One region of the Kribbella sp. NPDC004536 genome, then DNA from elsewhere that is predicted to be linked to it. Evidence: riboswitches for the same ligand, from Rfam matches in the RefSeq annotation. Region 1 holds a riboswitch; the other holds the start of a gene.
What was found. Region 1 has a riboswitch for glycine ahead of ACFYRU_RS07900 (L-serine ammonia-lyase). Riboswitches for the same ligand answer to the same signal wherever they lie in the genome.
Positions count from the first base shown of each region.

Region 2: it holds a riboswitch for glycine, as region 1 does, so the genes downstream of both, gcvP (aminomethyl-transferring glycine dehydrogenase) here and ACFYRU_RS07900 (L-serine ammonia-lyase) in region 1, are expected to answer to the same signal.

Region 1 is NZ_JBIALY010000001.1:1,597,829-1,604,194, reverse strand. Features, by position in the region: gene ACFYRU_RS07915 (aminopeptidase P family protein) at 1-543, shown strand, start outside; gene ACFYRU_RS07910 (hypothetical protein) at 722-949, shown strand; gene ACFYRU_RS07905 (DUF3817 domain-containing protein) at 1,041-1,394, shown strand; glycine riboswitch at 1,392-1,498, shown strand; gene ACFYRU_RS07900 (L-serine ammonia-lyase) at 1,579-2,952, shown strand; gene ACFYRU_RS07895 (helix-turn-helix transcriptional regulator) at 3,007-3,837, shown strand; gene ACFYRU_RS07890 (hypothetical protein) at 4,023-4,544, shown strand; gene ACFYRU_RS07885 (CopG family transcriptional regulator) at 4,573-4,800, shown strand; gene ACFYRU_RS07880 (hypothetical protein) at 4,806-4,997, shown strand; gene ACFYRU_RS07875 (hypothetical protein) at 4,994-5,806, opposite strand; gene lysX (bifunctional lysylphosphatidylglycerol synthetase/lysine--tRNA ligase LysX) at 5,955-6,366, opposite strand, start outside.
Region 2 is NZ_JBIALY010000002.1:1,899,973-1,906,338, reverse strand. Features, by position in the region: gene ACFYRU_RS23880 (FHA domain-containing protein) at 1-96, shown strand, start outside; gene ACFYRU_RS23875 (MerR family transcriptional regulator) at 83-781, shown strand; gene ACFYRU_RS23870 (bifunctional nuclease family protein) at 843-1,337, shown strand; gene ACFYRU_RS23865 (MerR family transcriptional regulator) at 1,530-2,147, shown strand; gene ACFYRU_RS23860 (dihydrodipicolinate synthase family protein) at 2,195-3,055, shown strand; glycine riboswitch at 3,071-3,160, shown strand; gene gcvP (aminomethyl-transferring glycine dehydrogenase) at 3,234-6,086, shown strand; gene ACFYRU_RS23850 (serine hydrolase domain-containing protein) at 6,086-6,366, shown strand, end outside.

The DNA of each region.
Region 1 (6,366 bases):
ACGCTCTACACCGCCGACGTGACCCGGACCTTCCCGGCCACCGGCGAGTACACCGCGGCGCAGCGGCAGGTGCACGACCTGGTGCACAAGGCGCAGCTCGCGTCGCTCGAGGCCGTCAAGGTCGGTGCGCCGTACCGCGCGTTCCAGTACGAGGCGCTCCGCGTCCTGGCCGAGGGGCTGCGCGATTGGGGCCTGCTGGACGTGTCCATGGACGAACTGCTCGGCCCGGACGGGCAGCAGCACCGCCGGTACATCGTCTGCGGCACCGGCCACTACATCGGCCTCGACGTCCACGACTGCGACGCGTCCCGGCCGGAGGCGTACTTCGCCGGCACCATCGAGGCCGGGATGGCGCTCGCGGTCGAGCCCGGTCTGTACTTCCACCCGAACGACGAGACCGTACCGCCGGAGCTGCGCGGGATCGGCATCCGGATCGAGGACAACGTCGTCGTGCACGACGACCGGCTGGAGATCCTCACCGAGGCGCTGCCGATCACCACCGACGGCCTGGAGCAGTGGACCCGCTCGCACCTCGGGAAGTAATCAAAATTACCGGTCACAAACAGTAACGTTCGCCGGTGGGGCGCGATGTACTGGATGGGGGAGGGCTGATCTCGGCTCGGCGCGTGGCAGTGGGGGGCCGCGGACCACGCGCCCAGCCGAGGCGGCCTCGACCGGGGCCAGGGGGACCCGGCATCCCTGGGTACGGGGAGTAGTCATCATGAACCTACGGGTGCGCGTAATGAACTGCGGCGACCGGCACTGGTACGCCGACATCGACGACGCCGACGATCCGCAACCGGACGATCCGTTCTGGTACGTCGACAACTGCCGGAGCCAGGCGCAGGCGCTGGAGTCCGCCTGCACGGAGCTCCGGCTGATGTCCGGCCGGCTGGTCCGCGGCGACGAGCTGGACCGGGTGCTCGAGATCACCGGCGTCCCGGTCTGACCGATCACCCCAGGGTACGGCGGCCCAAGTGCCGCCGCGCTGAGGCACGGCGCGGCCCCTGGCTTGGGGCCGTTGTTAGGGTCGGTCGTTGATGAGTATCAAACATGCGCAGTGGTTCCGGGCGGTGGCGATCGCCGAGGCGATCTCGTGGACCGGGCTGCTGATCGGGATGTTGTTCAAGTACGTGCTGTCCGACAACGAGCTCGGAGTGCAGATCTTCGGCCCGATCCACGGCGGGATCTTCATCGCGTACGTGGTCACGGTGCTCGCCGTCCGCGGCCCGCTGCGCTGGTCGTGGCCGGTCACGCTGGCGGCGCTGGCAGCCAGCGTTCCGCCACTGTTCACCTGGTTCTTCGAGATCTGGGCGGTCCGGACAGGCCGGATTGACGGCGCCCGGCAGACCGCCGTACCGTCCACAACGTCAGTCAATTCAACAGCCGCATGAACCCGTGCGGGAGAGACCCGGGCCGGAGCTGATCTCCGCGAACCGGGCGCCGTAGGAGCAACTCTCCCCAAGAATCTCTCAGGCACCTTCACCGCGCGGGCGAGGCACCTCTGGAGGGCAGTCCGCCCAACAGAGCGGGGAGGACACCAAACGGTCAACGACGACCGGAAGGAACCTCCACACGATGGCGATCAGTGTCTTCGACCTGTTCAGTATCGGGATCGGCCCGTCGAGCTCCCACACCGTGGGCCCGATGCGCGCCGCCCGTACGTTCGCACTCGGCCTCGCCGCCGACGGCCTGCTGGCCGCGACGACGACCGTCGAGGCGCAGTTGTTCGGATCGCTCGGGGCCACCGGCCACGGGCACGGCAGCAACAAGGCGGTGCTGCTCGGGCTCGAGGGCGCCGACCCGGAGACCGTGGTCACGCACTCGGTCGACGCGCGCGCCGAGACGATCCGCGAGCGCGGCCGGCTCCTGCTGGCCGGTACCCACGAGATCGCGTTCGACGAGAACACCGACCTGGTGATGCACCGGCGCAAGGCGCTGCCGTACCACCCGAACGGGATGGTCTTCGTCGCCCGGGACGCGGACCAGGCCGTACTGCGCGAACGTACGTACTACTCGGTCGGCGGCGGCTTCGTCGTCGACGAGACCGCGGCCGCGGGCGACCGGATCGTGCCGGACACCACGCAACTGAAGTACCCGTTCACCACCGGCGCCGAGCTGCTCGACCGGTGCCGCGAGTCGCAGCTGTCGATCAGCGAGGTGATGCTCGCGAACGAGCTCGCCTGGCGGACCGAGGCGGAGATCCGCGCCGGGCTGCTGCACATCTGGCAGGTGATGCAGGACTGCGTCCGTGAGGGCTGCGAGACCGAGGGCATCCTGCCCGGCGGCCTGAAGGTCCCGCGCCGCGCGCACGCGCTGCACAAGAAGCTCAGCCAGGACCCGTGGTCGGTCGACCCGCTCAAGGTGATGGACTGGGTGAACCTGTTCGCGCTCGCGGTGAACGAGCAGAACGCGTCCGGCGGCCGGATCGTCACCGCGCCGACGAACGGTGCCGCGGGCATCATCCCGGCCGTACTGCACTACTACCGGCGGTTCGTGCCCGGCGCGACCGAGGACGGCGCGGTCCGGTTCCTGCTCGCGGCCGGCGCGATCGGCGTGCTGTACAAGGAGAACGCGTCGATCTCCGGCGCCGAGGTCGGCTGCCAGGGCGAGGTCGGCTCGGCCTGCTCGATGGCCGCCGCCGGTCTCTGCGAGGTGCTCGGTGGTACGCCGCAACAGGTCGAGAACGCCGCGGAGATCGCGATGGAGCACAACCTCGGACTGACCTGCGACCCGGTCGGCGGGCTGGTGCAGATCCCCTGCATCGAGCGGAACGCGATGGCGTCGGTGAAGGCGATCAACGCGGCCCGGATGGCGATGCACGGCGACGGCGTGCACGTGGTCACGCTCGACAAGGTGATCAAGACGATGCGCGAGACCGGCGCCGACATGAAGATCAAGTACAAGGAGACGTCCCGCGGCGGCCTCGCCGTCAACGTCATCGAGTGCTGACCAGGTAACAGCAGTACCAGGCTGTCGCCGGTCGCGCGGGTGATACTGGAGTACATGAGCGAGCTCGGGAAGACGCTGCACGCCTGGCGGGACCGGGTGGCGCCTTCGGAGGTCGGGCTGCCGGTCGGCGGGAAGCGGCGCGCGCCCGGGCTGCGCCGGGAGGAGCTCGCCTTGCTCGCGGGGCTATCGGTCGACTACATCGTGCGGCTCGAGCAGGGGCGGTCGGACTCGCCGTCGGTACAGGTGCTGACCGCGCTGGCCCGGGCGCTCCGGTTGTCCGATGCCGAGCGCAACCATCTGTTCGCGCTGGCCGGTGAGGTGGAGCCGTCACCGGGGCGGATCTCGGCGTACATCCCGCCGGGGGTGCAGCGGATCGTCGACCAATTGGACGGAGCGCCGTTGTGCGTGTGCGACGCGGCCTGGACGATCATCAGCTGGAACCCGTTGTTCGCCGCGCTGGCCGGTGACCCGTCGTCCTGGCACGGGCGGCACCGGAACATCATCTACCTGAACTTCGCCAGACCCGGCAGCCGCTTCGAGCAGACCCCCGAGCAGGCGCACGCCTTCCGGGTCGCGATGGTCACCGACCTGCGTGCGTCGCTCGCCCGTTACCCGGCCGACCCGGACCTGCGCGCGATGATCGACGACCTGCGCAGCGGGTACCCCGAGTTCGCCCGGCTGTGGGACGAACGAGTGGTCGGGTTCCATCAGTCGGAGCGGAAGACGATCCGGCATCCGGTGGTCGGTGCCTTCGACATCGACTGCGACATCCTCGCCGTACCGGGCAGCGATCTGCGGATGGTCGTCTACACCGCCGCGCCGAACTCCGAGGCCGCCGAGAAGCTCCGGTTGTTGTCGGTGGTCGGATTGCAGGCGTTGACCTGAGCAATCAGTTAACGCACCGCATTGCTACGGCTGCGTAAATGGTCATTCATTACTAGACTTTCAAGTCCTGGTGTAGAAATTCTTCCAAGGGCTGTTTGAAACGCCGGGTGAACCGATACCCTGCGGGACTTGTGAATCCGATGTCTGCCAGGGCTTCCCGGCGTCGCCGTCAGGTCGCCACGGGCGTGAGCATCGTGGTCGGCGGCTACCTGGTACTGGTACTGATTGCCCTCCTCGGCGGTCCGCGGATCGGCGCGTCGTTCCTGCCGCTGCCAGGCGCGGGGCCTGAACCGGCCAGCCCGGTCGCCGCTCCCCAGCCCGCTCAGCCGGGCGAGAACATCGCGATCCCGCACAGCACCACCGCGACCCCCGGTGCTCCGTCGACCGTGAACACCCCGTTGCCGACGGCAACCACCCCCGCCGAGGTGGACATCCCCGCCGGCGTCACCACAACCCCAGACCCGACCGCGACACCCACCCCACAGATCGTCGAGACCGCAGTCCCCACCACCGCCCCAGCCACCCGCCTCCCGCCCACCACGGTCCCGACAACACAAGCAACCGACCGCCCCACCCTGGACCCCACAGTCCCACCAACCACCACCCCACCCACACCATCCCCCACCCCAACAGCCACCCCCACCCCCAACAACCCAGGCGGCCTAGGCGGAGCCTTAAGCCGCCTACTCCACAAACTCGGCCTCTAACTCATCGGAGATGTCCTACGGTTGATGTATGTCGACGGAGCGCATCGAGGTGGACGCCGATTCGGAGGATCTGGAGCTGATAGCCGAGGCTTCTCGGCGGCGTGGTATCCCCGAAGGAGACATCATCCGGGAAGGTATCCACCTAGCGGCGATGCCTAACCGGGTGTGGGACGAGCCGCTCGACTGGCCGACGCGTGGTGAGCCGATGACGGATGGCTGGGCGCCCGGCGAAGGCGCCCGGTCTACCGAGTTGTGACCCTCATGTCACCTGCGGCTCCGACCGTTATCAGTCGGTATGCGGACCTCGATCTTGATCTTGCTGATGCGGTTTCCGTTGCGCTGGCAGCCGACGACCGCACCGACGCGGTTCTGACGCTCGACCGGCGCGATTTCCGGGCGCTGCGTCCGCTGACTCCACACAAAGCGTTCCGGGTGTATCCGGACGATCTTTAGTACGCCTCGACTTCGGTGGTGTCGGCGTTGCCGCCTGGGCGGGGTTGGAGGTTTACCTGCCAGCCCTGGTTCTTGGTGAAGGTCTGGTCGAACTTCTTGAACGAGCAGCCGGCGCGGAACTTGCGGTGGGTGGCGTCCCAGTCGGAGCCGGACTTGAAGTACAGGCGGTAGGCGCCGCCGATCTCGTTCACGGTCGTGCTCCTGGTGGCCTGGATGTAGACCATGATCATCGGACTGCCCGGTGGCTGTCCGTCGGCGACGATCGAGATCGCGACGTCCTTCGCCGTACCGTTCGTGATCTTCAGCCGCCCCATCCCGTCCGCGCCGCGCCGGACGAGCACCTCGCCGCTCGCCGGCCGCTCGTCCTTCGGGGCCGGGCCCGGATCGGGCAGGGTCTTGCCGAACGTCAGCTTCAGCCGTCCCAGTTGGTCGAGCGCCGTACCCAGATCGGCGCGCACCTGACGCTGAACCTTCTGCGACGTGTACGGAGCGCCGCCGCAGCGCGCGTCGTCCTCGGTCTGGCCGGCCGAGCTCGACAACCGGGTCGCGGCGACACCGACCCGTTCCTGCAGGAGTTCGTGTGCCGCGCTCAACCGGGGCGTCACCGTCAGCGCCGCCAGCCGGACCCCGATCGTGTTCAGGGACTGCGCGAGCGCGAGCATCGCCGCGCTCAGCCCTTCGGCGGTCCGTACCCGGGTCAGCCGCTGCGCCGTGGTCGCCAGCACCTGGTCGATCCGGGTCAGCTCGGCCTGGTACGCCGCCGTACTCAACGGGCCTGCCGGCGTCACCGTCGACGCCGGTGCCGACACCGCACTACTCCCTACCGATGCCACCGGAGTCGGCGAGGCTTCCGGATCCCCGCCACAGCCCGACAGCAAACCCACCCCTACACAGAGCGCAAGCCAGCGCCTCATCCCCACCCCCAGGTCCCCACCCGTGCTCAGTAAGGGTAAGGCATCAGTCCCGGGCAGCGGGACGGACGAACGGGAACGCCAACGTGCTGCGGATGTTCTGGCCGGTCAGCATCATCATCACCCGGTCGACGCCGATCCCGAGACCGCCGGTCGGGGGCATCGCGTACTCGAGTGCGGACAGGAAGTCCTCGTCCAGCGACATCGCTTCCGGGTCGCCGGCCGCGGCCTTCAGCGACTGCGCGGTGAGGCGCCGGCGCTGCTCGACCGGGTCGACGAGTTCGGAGTACGCCGTACCGATCTCGGCGCCGAACGCGACCAGGTCCCAGCGCTCGGCGAGCCGGGGTTCGGTGCGATGGTTCCGGGTGAGCGGGGAAGTCTCGAGCGGGAAGTCGGTGTAGAACGTCGGCAGTGTGGTGTTCGGTTCGACGAGTTCGTCGTACAGCTCCAGCACCAGC
Region 2 (6,366 bases), on a different contig from region 1:
AACCGCGACCGGATCGACGAGGTCCAGCTGAACAACGGCGACGAGGTCCAGATCGGCAAGTACCGGCTGGTGTACTACGCCAGTGGCCAGGCCTGACCCGAACGCCGGAGGACCTGCGGGCGCGCGCGGCATCGGCGAGGTGCTGCAGCTCCTGCAGGCGGAGTTCGCCGACGTCACGATCTCCAAGATCCGCTTCCTGGAGGCCGAGGGGCTGGTGACACCGGCCCGGACGGCGTCCGGCTACCGGAAGTTCAGTGCCGCCGACGTCGAGCGGCTGCGGTACGTACTGACCGCGCAACGCGACCAGTACCTGCCGCTCAAGGTGATCAAGGAACACCTCGGCGCCATCGACCGCGGCCTGCAGCCGTCCGCCGCGGGTCCGCCGGTCGCGCCGAGTTCGTTGCCGCAGACCCCCGGTCAGCCGGTCGCCGACGACTTCGGTGCCACCGGCACCGAACTGCGGCTGACCCGGAACGAGCTGCGGACCGCGGCCGGCGTACCGGACGGGCTGCTCGCCGAGCTGGAGAGCCACGGCCTGGTGGTGGCCACCGGCAACCACTACGGCGGCGACGCGATCGTGATCGCGAAGGTCGCGGCCGAGCTGGCGGCGTACGGGCTGGAGCCCCGGCACCTGCGGGCGTTCCGGACCGCGGCGGACCGCGAGGTCGGCCTGATCGAGCAGGTCACCGGGCCGCGGCGGACCGACCAGACCGCCGAACTGGCAGCACTCACGGTCCGCCTGCATACCGCACTGGTCCGGTCGCGGCTGCCACGTCCGTAGGCCGTCCACACCCGAACCCCGCGGGCCTGCTAGGGGCTTCCCCTCGGAGTAGGCTGGAGCTGTGCGCGAAGTCGACGTGGTCGGAGTCCGGGTGGAGATGCCCTCGAGTCAGCCGATCGTGCTGCTCCGGGAGGTCGGTGGTGAGCGATACCTGCCGATCTGGATCGGCGCGGCCGAGGCGAGTGCGATCGCTTTCGCCCAGCAGGGCATGGAGCCGCCCCGGCCGCTGACCCACGACCTGTTCGCGGAAACCATCCGGGTGCTCGGGCACACGCTCAGCGAGGTCCGGATCGTGAACCTGACCGACGGCGTCTTCGAGGCGATCCTGGTGTTCGACGACCAGACCGAGATCTCGGCCCGGCCGTCGGACTCGATCGCGATCGCCCTCCGGACCGGCACCCCGGTGTTCTGCGCGGAGGAGATCCTCGCCGAGGCCGGCGTACCGATTCCGGACAGTGAGGCCACCGGCACCGACGAGGTGCAGGAGGAAGAGGAGGTCGAGCGGTTCCGGGAGTTCCTGGACCAGGTGACGCCGGAGGACTTCGACAAGAGCTGACGCGACCCCTGGAGACGGGGAATCCGTACAAGAGCGACTAGGTAACGATTCGTACGGCGGTCGCGACACGCTCCCGGCTCGACGCGGTTGTCGTTGACCCGCCTCGGGCGGCGGCTTACCGTGAAGAAGTCGTGGGGTGCTGTCACTCCACGGAGATGACTCGTACCAGTCGGTATCCAGGGAGGCTCAGGCGTGACACGCACCGGGGACACGGATCTGACGCAGTCGGCTTCCGACGCGCACGCCGAGGCGGCGGAGACCGCCGGCGTCCAGGGTCTGCTGTTCGACGACGACCTGCGGCCGATGCCGGAGGACGTCGGGTTCCGGGGTCCGACGGCCTGCGCGGCCGCCGGGATCACCTACCGGCAGCTCGACTACTGGGCCCGTACCGGCCTGGTCTCGCCGTCGGTGCGCCCGGCGACCGGCTCGGGTACGCAACGGCTCTACGGCTTCCGCGACGTACTGCTGCTGAAGGTGATCAAGCGGCTGCTGGACGCCGGGATCTCGCTGCAGCAGATCCGGACCGCGATCGCGCACCTGAGCAAGCGCGGTTTCGACGACCTGACCCAGATCACGCTGATGAGCGACGGCGCCTCGGTGTACATGTGCACCTCGCCGGACGAGGTCATCGACCTGCTGGCCGGCGGCCAGGGCGTGTTCGGGATCGCGCTCGGCGGGGTCTGGCGGGAGGTCGAGGGATCGCTGTCCGAGCTGCCGACCGAGCGGGCCGACGGCCACGACGACGAAGGCTCCGACGGGCACGCCGGCGACGAACTCGCCGCCCGCCGTCGCGCCCGGATGACCGGCTGACCTAGTTCTTCACTGTGCGCCCACTCACTGCAGACTCGCTCCGCGGTGTGTGGGCGACTTTGTTGTTACCGCTGAACGCCGACGACTCGATCGACTTCACGCGGTTGGAGGCTCAAGCTCAGGCTCTGGGTGAGACTTCCGTTGCTGGGTTGTACGCACACGGGACGGCGGGGGAGTTCCAGACCCTTACCGAATCCGAGTACGACCGGGTCAACCACATCCTCGCCGCCGTCGGGAAGCCGTTCCAGATCGGGGCGAGTCATCCGTCGGCACAGGTGCAGTTGTCCCGGGTTGAGCGTGCGGCGAAGCTCGCGCCCGGAGCGATTCAAGTGATAGCCCCGGACTGGTTGCCTTTGAACCCTGCCGAGATGCTCGCCTTCTTGCGGCGGGTGGGTACGGTGGCGGGGGAGGTGCCGCTGGTGTTGTACAACCCGCCGCATGCGAAGACTTCCGTGACGCCACGGCAGTTGGGGGAGTTGGCGGCGGCGGTGCCGAACCTGATCGGGTTGAAGACGGCCGGTGGTGACAGAGCGTGGTTCGACGAGGCCTTGCGGTCCGGGCTCGCGATCTTCGTACCCGGTCACTTCCTCGCGAGTATGTCGTTACTCGGCGCGCACGGCAGCTACTCGAACGTGGCGGCGCTGTCCCCGAACGGTGCGGTTGCCACCGCGCACGACCTGGACGTGGAGCGCCGGGTGGTCGAGTTCTTCGCGGCGCACGTCGTACCACTGCAGAAGGCCGGCCTGTCGAACCCCGCGCTGGACAAGTTCCTCGCCGCGGTCGGCGGCTGGGCGGACGTCGGTACCCGGGTCCGCTGGCCGATGCAGGCGGCCACCGACGAGCAGGTCGCGGCGGCGCGGCCGGCCGCCCGGAGCCTGCTGCCCGAACTGTTCGGAAATTCCTGGTAGCCTCGTTTCAGCCGTACACAGCACTCGGGAGAGTCCCGTTTCGTCGGGCGCCGAAGGGGCAATTCCTCCCCGGAACCTCTCAGGCCCATGGACCGAGTGCCACAGGCGACTCTGGAGCGTGTTCGTGCGTGACAGAGGGGGAGGCCACCGGCAGCGACAGTCAGCATCGGAGCCTCTAGTGAACGACACCCCTCAGCTTTCGGCGCGTGTTTCGGCGACGTTCGCCGACCGGCACATCGGTCCGCGCCCGGACGAGATCGCCCGGATGGTCCAGGCCCTCGGGTACGACGACGTCGACGCGCTCGTGGACGCCGCGGTCCCGGCCTCGATCCGGTCCGCGGAGGCGCTGCGGCTGCCCGAGCCGGCCTCCGAGGTGGACGCACTGACCGAGCTGCGCCAGCTCGCCGCCCGCAACAACGTCGCGACCACGATGATCGGCCAGGGGTACTACGGCACCTTCACCCCGTCCGTCATCGTCCGCCGCCTGGTCGAGAACCCGGCTTGGTACACGGCCTACACGCCGTACCAGCCGGAGATCTCCCAGGGCCGGCTCGAGGCGCTGCTGAACTTCCAGACCGTGGTCTCCGACCTGACCGGCCTGCCGACCGCGAACGCCTCCCTGCTCGACGAGGGCACCGCGGCCGCCGAGGCGATGACGCTGGCCCACCGCTCGAACAAGAAGAGCAAGTCCGAGCGGTTCCTGGTCGACGCCGACTGCTTCGCGCAGACGATCGCGGTCGTGCAGACCCGCGCGCAGGCGCTCGGCATCGAGGTCGTGGTCGCCGACACCACCGACGGTCTGCCCGAGGGCGACTTCTTCGGCTTGCTGGTGCAGTACCCGGGCTCCAACGGCGCCGTCCGCGACCTGAAGCCGCTGATCGAGGCGGCCCACGAGCGTGACGCCCTGGTCGCCGTCGCGTCGGACCTGCTCGCGCTGACGGTGCTCGAGGCACCGGGTGAGGCCGGGGCGGACATCGTCATCGGTTCCTCGCAGCGCTTCGGCGTACCGCTGTTCTACGGCGGTCCGCACGCCGGCTTCATGTCCGTACGGTCCGGTCTCGAGCGGTCGTTGCCGGGTCGCCTCGTCGGCGTGTCCGTCGACGCCGACGGCGCCCCGGCGTACCGGCTGGCGCTGCAGACCCGTGAGCAGCACATCCGCCGCGAGAAGGCGACCTCGAACATCTGCACCGCGCAGGTCCTGCTCGCGGTCGTCGCGTCGATGTACGCCGTCTACCACGGTCCGGACGGTCTGCGCGCGATCGCGGAGCGGGTGCACGACTACGCCGGCAAGCTCGCCGCGTCGCTGCGCGCCAGCGGCGTCGAGGTCGTGCACGACGACTTCTTCGACACCGTCCTGGCCCGCGTGCCGGGCCGCGCCGCCGACGTGGTGGACGCCGCGCGGCAGAACGGGATCTGGCTGCGGCTCGTCGACGCGGACCACGTCGGCATCTCCTGCGACGAGAAGACGGACGTCGCGACGCTGACCCGGGTCTGCCAGTCCTTCGGCGGTCGGTACGACAACACGCTCGAGGCGGCGGCCGTGAACGTGCCGCGCACCACGGAGTACCTGACGCACCCGGTCTTCAACACGCACCGGTCCGAGACGGCGATGCTGCGCTACCTGCGCAAGCTGTCCGACATGGACTACGCGCTGGACCGCGGCATGATCCCGCTCGGGTCCTGCACGATGAAGCTGAACGCGACCACCGAGATGGAGCCGGTCACCTGGCCGGAGTTCGCCGACGTACACCCGTTCGCGCCGATCGAGGACGCGGCCGGGTACGTGAAACTGATCGGTCAGCTGGAGCGCTGGCTGGCCGAGGTCACCGGGTACGCGAAGGTCTCGATCCAGCCGAACGCCGGCTCCCAGGGCGAGCTCGCCGGTCTGCTCGCGATCCGTGGGTACCACCACGGCCGGGGCGACCTGGACCGCGACATCTGCCTGATCCCGGCCTCCGCGCACGGCACGAACGCCGCCTCCGCGGTGATGGCCGGCATGAAGGTTGTCGTTGTCAAGGGCAACGAGGACGGCACGATCAACCTGGACGACCTGCGGGCGAAGGCGTCCGAGCACGCGTCGCGGCTGGCGGCGATCATGATCACGTACCCGTCGACGCACGGCGTGTACGAGGAGAGTGTCCGCGAGGTCTGCCAGGTCGTCCACGACCACGGCGGCCAGGTGTACGTCGACGGCGCGAACCTGAACGCCCTGCTCGGGCTCGCGAAGCCGGGGGAGTTCGGCGGCGACGTCTCGCACCTGAACCTGCACAAGACGTTCTGCATCCCGCACGGCGGCGGCGGTCCGGGCGTCGGGCCGGTCGCGGTCGCGGCGCACCTCGCGCCGTACCTGCCGAACCACCCGCTGCTCGACCAGGCGGGCCCGGAGTCGGGCGTCGGCCCGATCAGCGCCGCGCCGTTCGGGTCCGCGGGCGTGCTGGCGATCTCCTGGGCGTACATCCGGATGATGGGTGCGTCCGGGCTGACCGACGCGACCAAGGCCGCCGTACTGACCGCGAACTACGTGGCGAAGCGGCTCGAAGGCGCGTTCCCGGTGCTCTACACCGGCGAGAACGGCCTGGTCGCGCACGAGTGCATCCTGGACCTGCGGCCGATGACCAAGGACACCGGCATCACCGTCGACGACGTCGCGAAGCGGCTGATCGACTACGGCTTCCACGCGCCGACGATGTCGTTCCCGGTGGCCGGCACGCTGATGGTCGAGCCGACGGAATCCGAGGACCTGGGCGAACTGGACCGGTTCTGCGACGCGATGATCGCGATCCGGCACGAGATCGACCGGGTCGCCGCGGGCGAGTGGCCGGCCACCGACAACCCGCTGGTGAACGCGCCGCACACCGCCGAGTCGGTGATCAACGACAAGTGGGAGCACGCCTACACCCGCGAAGAGGCCGCCTTCCCCCGCTCGGTGGACCGCGCCTCCAAGTACTGGCCCCCCGTCCGCCGCATCGACGGCGCCTACGGCGACCGCAACCTGATCTGCTCCTGCCCGTCCCCGGAGGCCTTCGAGTAATGTCGCTTCGTCCTGACACCGCCGCTGCCCTGTTCGCCGAGGTTGCGGCGGCGCAGGGGGAGTCGCGGTTGCCGTCGGTCAACGCGGGGGTGGTGCGGGACGGGGAGTTGGTGTGGACCGGGGCCCGGGGGCGGTTCGCCACTGCCGGTGGTGAGTTGCCGGGGGCGGATGTGCAGTACCGGATCGGGTCGATCACCAAGACGATGACGGCGATCCTGGTGATGCAGTGCCGCGACGACGGGTTGCTGTCGCTGAACGATGCCGTTGGCAAGCATCTGCC